DNA from 3 places in the Planococcus sp. TJ-302 genome. Region 2 is predicted to be linked to each of the others. Evidence: riboswitches for the same ligand, from Rfam matches in the RefSeq annotation. Region 2 holds a riboswitch; each other region holds the start of a gene.
The links. Region 2 has a riboswitch for lysine ahead of AC4EHB_RS10575 (transporter substrate-binding domain-containing protein). Riboswitches for the same ligand answer to the same signal wherever they lie in the genome.
Positions count from the first base shown of each region.

Region 1 (4,195 bases), 290 kb from region 2:
GCCGAACTGGTCAGCCAGACGGTTCTGGAACGAGGAGATCGCCAAGTTCATCAGCAGCAAGCTGGATTTCTTTTCTTTGATGACTTTGAAAATATCGGTTTCTTTCCACTTGCTCTTATCAGTCACCGACTGGTAGCGCTGGGCGTCCAGCTCAATGCATACCGAATCCGGCCGCTCCGCTTCAATGACTTCTTTGACCTGCACCGCGCTTTGGCGCGAAACGTGTGCTGTACCGATGAGAATAATTTCCCGGCCGTCGATGTACAGGCGCGTTATATTTTCTTCATGCATGGATTTACTTCCTTCACAGAACCTAATTTCCCTCCGCCGCAAGGCGCAAAGACTGTCTATTTCAATAATGAATCACATCGCCGAAAATATCAACTATTGTCGCGTCATAACCCGGTTGCGTTGAACGTGTTGCCGTTGCGCAGATCGCCATGTTCAAAACCTCTATAGAACCAGCGCTTGCGCTGCTCCGAAGTGCCGTGCGTAAAGCTTTCCGGAACGACATAGCCGCGTGACCGTTGCTGGATGGTGTCATCGCCTACCGCACTGGCAGCCGTCAATGCCTCTTCCAAATCTCCTTCTTCAAGGAGGTCCATGCCTTCTGCGTGGTGCGCCCAGACACCCGAGTAGTAATCCGCCTGCAATTCAAGCTTCACTTGGAGCTCATTATAATCTTCCTCGCTCAGCTTATTGCGCATCGGCTGCACTTTGCCCATGGTACCAAGGAGGTTTTGTACGTGATGCCCCACTTCATGCGCAACGACGTAAGCCATCGCAAAATCGCCAGGTGCCTGGAATTGGGTCTGCAATTCTTCGTAGAAGCTCAAGTCAATGTAGAGTTTCTGGTCGCCGGGGCAATAAAATGGCCCAACCGACGCACCCGCTGTGCCGCATGCCGAATCAACGCTCTCTGTGTAAAGCACCAAGGTCGGCTCCTCATATTCCAAGCCCTCTTCCGCGAACACTTCAGTCCATACCTGTTCTGTATCCGCAAGAACGACTGACACGAATTCCGCCAATTCCTCTTCTTCTTGGGATGCCACATATGGTTCATTTGACTGCGATCCGCCGCCCATCGTATCCAACATTGCACCCGGATCCCCTCCAAGAAAAGATACCAACAAAACAATAAGCAAGCCGCCGATGCCGCCTCCGGCAATCAGGCCTCCGCCACCTCTTCCTCTTCTATCTTCAACGTTGCCGCTGCCTGCTCTGCCCTTCCATTTCATCTATTTCCTCTCCTCGCCATTCACTTTTTATAAGCTATACCCCATTCGGTACCGCTTTTAATCCATTTCAATCGAGGCGGTAAATTAAAAATCGCTCTCTTAAATCGCCTTCCACTCCCGGCAGTTCAACTTCCTGGAACTGTTTAAATCCTGTGCTATGCTCCAAATAGCCGATGTAATCCTCTGACGGAAAGAATAAGATCAGCTCGACATTCCGCAGCGAACGTTCCACGGACTTCAGGATATTATTGATGACCGTGATGAAAATCTGAACAGAAAATGGGTTAAAAAAATAGAATTTATTGTCGTGGGGATGAATTCGGTATTGTTCAGCGAGTGTACAGACAAAACGGATCCGCCCTTTTGCCGCTGGCCGCTTTTGCACGTAGGACTCCAGGTTTTCACAGGCTTGTTGGTGAAGGCCCTGATCCATTTCGACCCCGGTCGATGCCGCGCCGACCAAATGGTGCACCAAAAAGTTGAGGCGCCCTTTGCCGGAGCCGAAATCGACGAACCTATCTTCCGGGGATAAAGGATAGCTATTGAAAAGTGTCTCGAGCAGTTCATATGGTGTCGGTTCGTAGCGATTGTAATGGAAGGTATCATGGAACCCCTGCTGTATGCCTGAAGTATGGATATTCAGGTCGTGATCGTATTGCCGTTCGTCCATCAAATCTCCTCGATTCTTATAAAATAGTGCCTTGCATACTTGCAATTAAAGCAGGAATTTGGTAAAGTCTAGCTAATTCAATAATTTCTTGCTCCGCTTTTTCGGAGTGAGGATAGAGGCGCAAAAACCATCAGTAGACAGCTCGAGGATGATGAGATCCGATGACAGCTGCTGAAAGGGGAATTTGCCGAAGTGGCCAGGCGCTCATTGCCGATGTTGCTGGGTCTGCATTAAACAAATGCAGGACTGTCATATAGGAGACTATATGGAGGGCTATCTGACGCATGGATTGAGCGCTTTACACGCTAATCCTATCGCAGCAACGAGACCCTTCGTTGCTGCTTTTTTGTTTTTCCGATACGCTTGCCGCCTCTGATTACGCACGATCAACGCAGCAGCAGACAATAGAACACACAAAAAAATGAGAAAAGGGTGGTATTTATGAATTTCGGACAAGTAGTGACAGCAATGGTGACGCCATTTGACGCAAGCGGTGACATCGATTTCCCCGCAACTGCAGCCCTAGTGGAACATTTAATTGAAACCGGGAGCGATGCATTGGTGGTAGCAGGCACTACCGGCGAATCGCCGACTTTATCGGAGGACGAAAAGATCGACCTCTTCAAGTTTGTCGTCGATACTGTCCAAGGCCGCATTCCAGTCATTGCAGGAACCGGCTCAAACAATACACGCGCTTCAATCACGTTGACGCACGGTGCAGAAGAAGCGGGCGTTGATGCCATTATGCTGGTGACACCATATTACAATAAACCTTCACAAGAAGGCATGTTCCAGCATTTTCAAGCGATTGCAGCCGCCACTCATCTGCCAGTCATGCTATATAATATTCCTGGGCGCAGCGTCGTCAATCTGTCAGTCGACACCATTGTGCGCTTAGCCGCAATCGACAATATCGTCTCCATCAAAGAAGCAAGCGGGAGCCTTGATGCCGCAGCCGAGATCATTGAACGCACACCCGATACGTTCAGTTTATACAGCGGCGATGACGGCTTGACCTTGCCGCTTCTTGCAATTGGCGGAACAGGCATCGTATCTGTAGCTGCCCATATCATCGGCCGTGAAATGCAAGTGATGATTTCCAGCTTTAAAGCCGGCGACACGGCAAAAGCCGCGCAGCTTCACCGCACACTTCTGCCGGTCATGAATTCGTTATTTGCTGCACCGAATCCAGTTCCTGTTAAATCAGCATTAAACTGGGCTGGTGTAGCAGTGGGCGGCGTACGCTTGCCGATGATTCCGTTGACGGAACAAGAAACACTGACGTTACAAGAAACTTTAGCGCCCGTAGTAAAAACGGCCGCTACACAATAATAAAAAACCCGCTGAAGCAAAGGCTTCAGCGGGTTTTTTGCATCAAGTTTCAGCAGTTAATTTTTTAAAGGCTTGTTTCAAGCTGCCGCCAAGTGCCAGCTGCCGGACATCGACACCTAAATGCGTAATCGTCTGGGCAATTTCTGGCCGGATACCGGTCAGAACAGCGTGCACACCGATTAATTTCAGCGACTCAGTCAACATGATGATTTGTTGTGCCACCATGGTATCCACTTTCACGACACCCGATAAATCGATGATTAACGTTGAAACGTCCAAATTGCCGACTGACATGAGCGTTTTCTCCAGAATGTGTTCTGCGCGGTCCACTTCGATTGCCCCGACAAGAGGCAAGATCGCAATTTCGTCATTGACGGGCACGACTGGCGAAGACAGCTCCAAATACTCCGTGCGCGCTTCCTTAAGATTTTTTTGATACGAATTGATGTACGCGAAACTATAAGAATACGCCGCATGGTCAAGCAGGCTATGGAAAAATTCCATGACCTCGAAAAGCACTTCAAGTTCTATGCCTTTGTATACAGCTTCCGACTTGATAACTTTCCCGATATGCTTGCGGTAAATATTCGTTTCCGCTAAAGCGCTATCGAGCTGCATGCCTTCTTTCAGGAAATAATTCCCGGTGGCATGGCCCCATTCAGCAATCTCATCGTAAGCCTGTTGCGGATCAAGGAAATTCGTGATGGATTTGCCGATCAATCCAATCAGCCCTGAACGGAACTCGATAACCGCCTTCAGCAACTCTCCATAGCCTGCAACATCTGCCGGGCTGGCATCTTTTAATGCCTCTTCCTGGATCAATTGGGCGATTAAATATTTATCTTCTTCCACCCGTTGGCCGAGCAGTGTAACTTCCCTTTTCATGTGGTACCTCCCGAAGTAGCGTTTGTCATTCTTTGTCTTTTATTATACCTGTCAGTCAACGATTTAGGAT
Region 1 covers NZ_JBZDOI010000001.1:1,885,601-1,889,795, forward strand. Annotated here, with positions in the region: gene AC4EHB_RS09190 (TraB/GumN family protein) at 1-291, opposite strand, end outside; gene ypfJ (KPN_02809 family neutral zinc metallopeptidase) at 396-1,238, opposite strand; gene AC4EHB_RS09200 (class I SAM-dependent methyltransferase) at 1,306-1,908, opposite strand; lysine riboswitch at 2,014-2,192, shown strand; gene dapA (4-hydroxy-tetrahydrodipicolinate synthase) at 2,350-3,240, shown strand; gene AC4EHB_RS09210 (STAS domain-containing protein) at 3,283-4,125, opposite strand.
Region 1: linked by a shared signal. The riboswitch ahead of dapA (4-hydroxy-tetrahydrodipicolinate synthase) and the one ahead of AC4EHB_RS10575 (transporter substrate-binding domain-containing protein) in region 2 are both predicted to bind lysine.

Region 2 (4,195 bases):
GCAGCAAAGCTGGACAACAAGATGCCCGATTCGTATGTATAAAGAGCGTCCGTATCCGGTATGGCGCTCGCCAAATCCAATGCGCCGCGGCCTTTGTCCGACGTTTCCACGCGGTGGAAATTGGCGCTATGGGTTTGCTGGGCGCAAACGAGATCATTCATGCTGCTATTGACTGATGTTGTAAGAAGTGCCCGGTTTTCGGCAATCTTAGCAGGATCCATGCATGCGTGGAGCGCCATATTATTGGCTTCCGGTGCTTCTTCGTTCTTCATCGTAATGCCTGCAAGAAACTTGTTGTCGTCCGTATAAATAATCGATTTCATCTTCGCACCTCTTTTCAACAATTTTACCAGGGCTCTGAAAAAACTTACTGCCTTTCCTAAAATATATAGCAGCAGCGGCCAGAAGCCAACCAAAAAAGGAAAGTACGCTTTGCAGCGCGCTTTCCTTTTTGCTACTCGGAACTTTCACAAATGGCTTTGATGTTTTCCAAGGTATGGGAGGCAGAGTTCCGGCTCAGCCGTTCGTAGATGATCCGGTCGGTGATTTTTCCGAACAAGTCATCCGGGATATAGCTTTCGATTTCAAAACTGACCTCTGTCCCAGAGTCTCTCGTAACGTAATAGCTGGATTGTCTGGCATTGAAACTGCCGCTCATCATGCCCGTCCATTTGGCGGTGCTGTCGGTGATTTCGCATTCTGTGACTTGAATGGTTTCAGGGAAATGCATGCCCATGATGGCATACTCGGCTTCAACGACGGTACCGACCTCACCGTTGCCATCAATTTTTTTCGGAGAAGCCAGATTGTTGTAGAAATGTGCCCAATTTTCAGGATTGATGGTGTAGCGAAAAACTTTTTCAAGTGGAGCATTGATGAAGATGGTCTGTTTCGTGTGAGCCATGCGTTCATTCGCCTCCTGGAATGCAAGATGATTTCTGCTTTCATTATACAACGAAGAAATCATTAAACTTCTAATTTATCGGAATATTTAAATAAATTATTATGGTGTATATGGGATGTGTGGGCAAATTGGCATTCCGTGGCAAATCAATTATGCTAATCAGATAAGAAGTGAAATTAATGAAAGCGGTGGCGTTGATGGATCAGGTGATACAGGAAAAGTTAAAAGAAATCGAAGAACAGTTTCAAGTGAAAGTGCTGTTTGCGGTTGAGTCCGGCAGCCGGGCGTGGGGATTTCCGTCAACGGACAGTGATTATGACGTCCGTTTCGTCTATATTCATCAGCCGGAGTGGTATTTGGCCATCGACCCGCAAGGCATCGGCGAGAAGCGGGATGTCATTGAAATGCCCATTAGCGACATGCTCGACATCAGCGGATGGGAAATTACGAAAGCTTTGCGGCTGTTCCGTAAAAGCAACCCGCCATTTCTAGAGTGGATGTACAGCGAAATCCGGTATTACGAGGCCTATTCGTTCAAGGAGAAGTTAAAAGGGCTGGAAGATGAAGTTTTTTTCCCGAACGCGAGCCTCCATCATTACTTGAACATGGCCAAAAACAATTACCGAACCCATCTCAGTAAAGAGGAAGTAAAGATAAAAAAATATTTTTACGCATTGCGTCCGGTCTTGGCAGCCACTTGGATCAAAGAGCGCCAGACCATTCCTCCGATTGATTTTTATGAGTTGATGGAAGCGCTTGTGCCCGAAGGAATTTTGAAAGAAGAAATTCTCGATTTATTGGAGCGCAAGAAAGCGGGGGAAGAGCTGGACCTGGAACAGCGGATTCCTGCGATCCATCATTTCTTGGACAGTGAAATTGAAAGGCTGGAAGCTTATGCAAAAACATTGCCGCCGCGCATTGGAGACCCGACAGATAAGCTTGATTCATTATTTAGGGAGACTTTAGAGCAAGTATGGAAATAATTGCGCAAACAAAAGGCAGACCATCTTTAAAAAAGCCGATTCGCTTTTTTCAGTCCTTTGGTTTGGAAGGTGAAATATTTTTATGCTTTCATTTAAAACAAGCATAATAATAAATTTGGATATTCGCTTAATTACTACAACTACTTTTTCTTTGAATAGTTTTGATTGATGATAAGGCGCGGAAAAAGAGCTCAGAACAGAATTTGGAGCGGCGTTGACAGGAAAAAAGTAATAATGTAGACTATGAAAAACAAGTGAATATGACCTCACTTTCCGGTGAGGTAGAGGCGCGGAATTTATTAGTCCATAGAGGAGTTTGAGAAACAAGGATGCTATGGAGAAGGGAAGACCGCCGAAGTTTGTAATATTTCTCATTATTACTTGCTGGGTCTGCAGTGAATAATTGCAGGACTGCCGCATTGGACTTCCCAGTCTTTCGCGGTGTGCTATCTCGATACGGGAAAAGAGGATTTAGGGCAACTATGCATATAGCGATCTGAGTCTATCTCAGGTCTTTTTTTGTACATAGCTGCCCTTTTTGGCCTATTCAGAATTATTTTACTTAAAACACAAAGGGGGAGAATGAAAAGATGAAAAAGAAATCAGGATTGATGTTAACAGCCGTGCTGTCACTGGGCATGTTGCTTGCGGGATGCGGATCGGAAGAAGACGCAGCTTCAGGCGGAGGTTCAACCGAAGAAGGCGGGACGTTTAAAGTAGGGATGGAAGCGGGCTACGCGCCGTTCAACTGGACGCAGAGCGATGATTCCAATGGCGCTGTGAAAATTTCCGGCAATGCGGAATACGCGGGCGGCTATGATGTGGAAATCGCGAAACAAATCGCGGAAGGTCTCGGAAAAGAATTGGAAATCGTCAAAACGGAATGGGACGGCTTGGTCCCAGCACTGAACTCCGGCAAAATCGATGCCATTGTGGCGGGCATGTCGCCGACAGCGGAACGCAAAGAAACCATCGATTTTTCCGAGCATTATTACACATCGGAATTGGTGATGGTTGTGAAAAAAGGCGGCGAATTTGAAGGCGCGAGCGAGCTTGCTGACTTCAGCGGCGCGAAAATAACGGCGCAATTGAATACGTTCCATTATACGGTTATCGACCAAATTGAAGGGGTTTCCAAAGAGACGGCAATGGAAAGCTTCCCAGCAATGCGGGTAGCGCTTGAGTCGGGCATGATTGACGGCTATGTTTCAGAACGCCCGGAAGCGGTCAGCGCTTCAGCAGCGAACGAGAATTTCGCGATGGTGGAATTCACAGAAGGCTTTGAGACTTCAGAAGATGACACGGCAGTAGCTGTCGGCTTGAAAAAAGGCAGCGAGTTTACAGAACAGATCAACGAAACATTAACTGGCATCTCAGAAGAGCAACGCCAGGAAATCATGGATACGGCTATTCAAAACCAACCAGCTGCCCAGTAAAAGTTTAGGCGGTGCCGGCTGCAGCTAAATGCAGCCGGCTTTAAATTTTTTTAGGAGGAAAACCATGAGTCTTGAGTGGGTTATCACCATACTTACAAATAACTGGCCAATGTTCCTGCGCGGAGCAGGGATGACATTGCTGATTTCCATCATCGGCACGTTGATCGGTGCCGCAATCGGTTTGATTATCGGCATTGTCAATACAGTTCCGATGCCGGAGCGCGGCGTGAAGCGTTTGTTCCAGAAAACGATCAATTTCTTGCTGTCCGCGTACGTGGAATTTTTCCGCGGCACGCCGATGATTGTTCAGGCAATGGTCATTTTCTACGGCTCGGCGATGGCTTTCGGCATTGATATGGATGTCTTTACGGCGGCGATTTTCATCGTCTCCATTAATACGGGCGCTTATATGTCGGAAATCGTCAGGGGCGGTATCATTTCTGTCGACAAAGGACAGTTCGAAGCGGCACAGGCAATCGGCATGAATCATTTCCAGACAATGATGAACGTCGTCATGCCGCAGGTAGTGCGCAACATCCTTCCGGCAACCGGCAACCAGTTTGTCATCAATATCAAGGACACCGCCGTATTGAACGTTATCGGCGTCACGGAATTGTTTTTCCAGACCAAGTCGGTGTCGGGCAATAATTTCCGGTATTTCGAATCGTTCTTCATCGCCTGCGTCTTGTACTTTGTCATGACATTCACCATCACGCTCCTGCTGCGCAAGCTTGAGCGCAAAATGGCAGGGCCGTCCAATTACAGCATGATCGGCGGCTTGCCAATGCAAGTGGTCACGGCAGAAGACACAGAACATAAAATCAAAGAATAAGAAATCCGCAATAGCAGAAGAGGAGACCTTATGGAAAAAG
Region 2 covers NZ_JBZDOI010000001.1:2,180,370-2,184,564, reverse strand. Annotated here, with positions in the region: gene pgeF (peptidoglycan editing factor PgeF) at 1-323, opposite strand, end outside; gene AC4EHB_RS10585 (SRPBCC family protein) at 455-904, opposite strand; gene AC4EHB_RS10580 (nucleotidyltransferase domain-containing protein) at 1,102-1,887, shown strand; lysine riboswitch at 2,162-2,344, shown strand; gene AC4EHB_RS10575 (transporter substrate-binding domain-containing protein) at 2,478-3,323, shown strand; gene AC4EHB_RS10570 (amino acid ABC transporter permease) at 3,388-4,155, shown strand; gene AC4EHB_RS10565 (amino acid ABC transporter ATP-binding protein) at 4,186-4,195, shown strand, end outside.

Region 3 (4,195 bases), on a different contig from region 2:
TCGGGGCTATTTGGCATCGGTGGAGGGTCCATTATGGTGCCCGCTATGATCCTACTGTTCTTGTTCCCGCCGCATGTCGCGGTTGGTACGTCAATGTTGATGGTGTTCTTATCTTCCATTATCAATTCAATCACGCATATTTCGCTAGGCAATGTGCCTTGGATTTATACACTTGCGATTGTGCCTACGGCGTACATCGGAGCTAAGATTGGTGCGTCATTGAACAAAAAGATAAAATCGGAGACGCTTGTCGTCATTTTGCGGCTAGCGTTGCTGATCCTTGGCTTGCGTTCGATTTATGAGGGATTATTCAGTATTTAAAGAGGTGCAGAACATGGGGGAAATTATTCATATTTATCATACAAATGATCTCCACAGCCATTTTTCACATTGGCCGGAGATCCGTGCCTTTTTGCATGAACGCAAGCGCTGGCATGAGGAGGCGGGCGATACATGCTTGATTTTGGATATCGGCGACCATGTTGACCGTTCGCACCCTTTTAGTGAAGGGACTGCCGGGAAAGGCAATGTGGATCTTCTAAACGATGCTGGCTATGATGCAGTGACCATTGGGAACAATGAAGGCATTACTTTGTCGAAAAAAGAATTGGACGAGTTATATATACAAGCTGATTTTGATGTGGTGGTATCAAATCTTTTCACCGCTGAAGGCCGCCGTCCGTCTTGGGCAAAACCCTCCGCAGTCGTCTCGACTGCGGAGGGCCGGAAAATCGGGTTGGTCGGGGCGACTGCGGAATTCACGCCTTTTTACAAGCGCCTTGGCTGGACGGTGTCAGATGCTAAGCAATCCATTGTTGAAGCCGCCGCAGAGCTGAAGGGGACCGTCGATTTTATCGTCTGCCTTTCGCATCTTGGTATCAGGGAAGATGAGCTGCTTGCAGAAATGTGCAGCGACTTGGATATCATCCTTGGCGCGCATACCCACCATATTTTCCACGAAGGGAAAATGATCAATGATTCGCTGCTCGGTGCTGCCGGGAAGTTCGGCATGTTTATAGGCCATATCACAATCGACCCAGTTACGGGGGAGCGGGAAGCAGAGCTGATTGAAACGGCCGATCAGCGCAGCAATGATGAAGGGTTCAATGACATGCTCATTGAGGAGGGCAAAATGCAGCTTAACGAACCGGTCTTTTACAACGACAAGCCTTTAAAGGCAGAGTGGTTCAAAGACTCAGAACTTGCTGAACTTTTCGGCCAAGCGATGCTGGAATACTCCGGTGCGGATTGTGCGTTGTTCAATGCTGGGTTGTTCATGGAAGATATGCCGCTCGGCGAGACAACGCGTTACGATTTCCATAAGATGTTGCCGCATCCGATCAATTTGTGCATGATCGAGTTGAGTGGTGCAGAACTGAAAGAAATCTTTCTTCAATCGTTGAACGCTGACTGGCCGAATATCGAATTGAAAGGGATGGGTTTCAGAGGGGCGGTTTTCGGCAACATGGTCCGCGTCAACTTTTCATTGGTCGGGCATGAGCTGCACATTGGCGGCCGCCGCGCGCGGCATGATGAAATGTTCAACTTGATCACACTAGATATGTTCACGTTCGGCTATTTTTTCCCGGAGCTGAAGCGTGCTCCGAAAACGTATTTCATGCCGGAATTTCTGCGCGATGTCTTTAGCCAATTTTTCCGCACTAAACCGGTGAAATGAGTGAATATTCGGAGTTGAAATTCATTTGATTTCATTAATATTGTGCGCTATGCTTTTAATGAATTCAATATCGATGGGTAGAGGCTGCAAGGCTTATCAGTAGGGTGCGGGGGTATGACATGGTTGCTCGCATACGAAAGGGGGTTTTGCCGAAGTTTCTTTTTCAGCTGTCACTGAAAAAGAGGCTGGGGTCATTCTGAACAAGAATGTCACTGTCGTCTGTGTTTTGCATAGACGAAGAGCTACAGGGTTGTTTGATGTTTTACCACACAGACGAATTGTAGAAGGCTGATTGTATCCATTGGGAACAATCAGCCTTTTTTTCTTACTTTCTCTTCCATCCTATTAAAAAAGGAGGAATTTAACATGGAAAACACTATTTTTTCGATTTTGCCGCCAATCGTGGCAATCGTCATGGTCCTGCTGACAAAACGTGTACTGTTGTCGCTTGGCGCAGGGATTGTCGCTGCGGCGTTCATTTTGACTTCTTTCGCGCCGGTACAAGCCGCTACGGAAATCTTCAATTCATTTGCCATCACGTTCTGGGACGGGGGGTTCAACGCTTATAACGTCTTTATCCTGCTGTTCTTGTTTTTGCTCGGAATCATTACCGCGTTTGTCAGCCTGTCGGGCGGCAGTATGGCATTTGCCGATTGGGCATCTGAACGCATCAAAACACGCCGAGGCGCAAAAGTGCTGACAGTCGTGCTCGGAATGGTCATTTTCATCGATGATTATTTCAATGCGTTGGCAGTTGGCCAAGTAGCACGTCCGATTACGGACCGCTACAAAATTTCACGCGCTAAACTTGCTTATTTCATCGATTCAACGGCTGCACCTGTTTGTGTTATTTCGCCTGTTTCCAGCTGGGGAGCGGCAATCATCGGAATCATCGCCAGCATCTTGTCGGCACAGACTTTTGTTCAGATGTCTGCGCTTGAAGCGTTCATCTGGATGGCTCCGATGAATTTCTACGTAGTCGCAGCATTGGCAATCGTCTTTTTCGTCGCAGTGCGCGATGTCGATTTCGGTGCTATGAAAAAACACGAAACACGCGCTATTACAACGGGCGAACTATTCGATGCCAAGAAAACAATTCCTGGGGAGATGAAAGAAGACTTCCCGGTCCATGGTCACGGCCGTGTGACTGATCTGCTTTTGCCAATCATCTTGCTGGTTGCAGGAACGATCGGGGCAATGATTTGGACCGGTTACCAGAATGCAGGGCAGATCTTGGATATCTGGGCAATTTTTGAAAACACGGATGTTCCTGCTTCTTTGATGGCCGGCGGTTTATTGGGTGCGATTTCTTCCATCCTATTGTACGTTCGCCAATTTAAACACAATAAAACAGCAAAAGCGTCTTGGGTTGGAAAAGGCATCTTTGAAGGCATCCGTTCTATGCTTGGAGCTGTGCTGATTTTGATTTTTGCATGGTCGTTGAGTTATTTGATTGGTGCATTGGAGACAGGACTGTATTTGGCTGATTTTGTTACTGAAAGCAATATGCCGATTGAAATCCTTCCTGTGCTGCTTTTCGTACTTGCAGGAATCATGGCCTTCTCAACAGGAACTTCATGGGGCTCTTTCGGGATCTTGCTGCCAATTGCCGGAAATATCATGGCACAAGCTGCACCAGAATTATTGCTGCCAGCACTTGCAGCGGTTTTGGCAGGCGCAGTGTTCGGAGACCATTGTTCACCAATTTCCGATACAACTATTCTGTCGTCTACCGGTGCAGGAAGCAACCATATGGACCATGTGTTGACTCAATTGCCTTATGCATTGACTGCAGCTGCTATAGCAGCGGTCGGCTACATCGTAATAGGTTTTACAGGTTCACTTCTATGGTCGCTACTGACAGTCATAGTCATTTTAGCAGTATTATTCCTTGTATGGTCAAAACGAACTACAATTTTAGAAAAACAAGCAAATAGCTAGTGGTTTTAAAAGCAGAGATCTTGGATCTCTGCTTTTTTATTATTGCAGTAATAGTTTTTAAGAAATTTTTTCCGGAATTATCTTTACTTTAGAGGAACCCATAGTTATACTAATTTTAGATTAGTCAATAATCTGAAAATAAACAAACTTCCTATTTTTCTGTAAGAAAAATGGAAGAAGACAAAAAAGGGGGAAGAAAAATGGAACGTTCGCAATGGGGCACACGCGCCGGTTTTATTTTAGCGGCAGTCGGCTCGGCGGTAGGTTTGGGGAACATTTGGCGTTTTCCATATGTAGCCTATGAAAATGGTGGAGGAGCATTCTTTATACCGTACTTATTCGCTCTGTTGACCGCAGGGATACCAATTCTAATTTTAGAATTCACCATTGGGCATAAATACCGTGGATCCGCACCGTTATCATTCTTTAGAATGGGCGGCAAGAAAATGGAGTGGCTGGGCTGGTGGGCAGTATTTGTCTCATTTGTCATATCCACCTATTATGCAGTTATCATCGCTTGGTCTATGCGTTACACGATTTTCTCATTCAACCAGGCTTGGGGATCAGACACCGAAG
Region 3 covers NZ_JBZDOI010000004.1:35,653-39,847, reverse strand. Annotated here, with positions in the region: gene AC4EHB_RS14845 (sulfite exporter TauE/SafE family protein) at 1-321, shown strand, start outside; gene AC4EHB_RS14840 (bifunctional metallophosphatase/5'-nucleotidase) at 335-1,678, shown strand; lysine riboswitch at 1,749-1,931, shown strand; gene AC4EHB_RS14835 (Na+/H+ antiporter NhaC family protein) at 2,045-3,619, shown strand; gene AC4EHB_RS14830 (sodium-dependent transporter) at 3,820-4,195, shown strand, end outside.
Region 3: linked by a shared signal. The riboswitch ahead of AC4EHB_RS14835 (Na+/H+ antiporter NhaC family protein) and the one ahead of AC4EHB_RS10575 (transporter substrate-binding domain-containing protein) in region 2 are both predicted to bind lysine.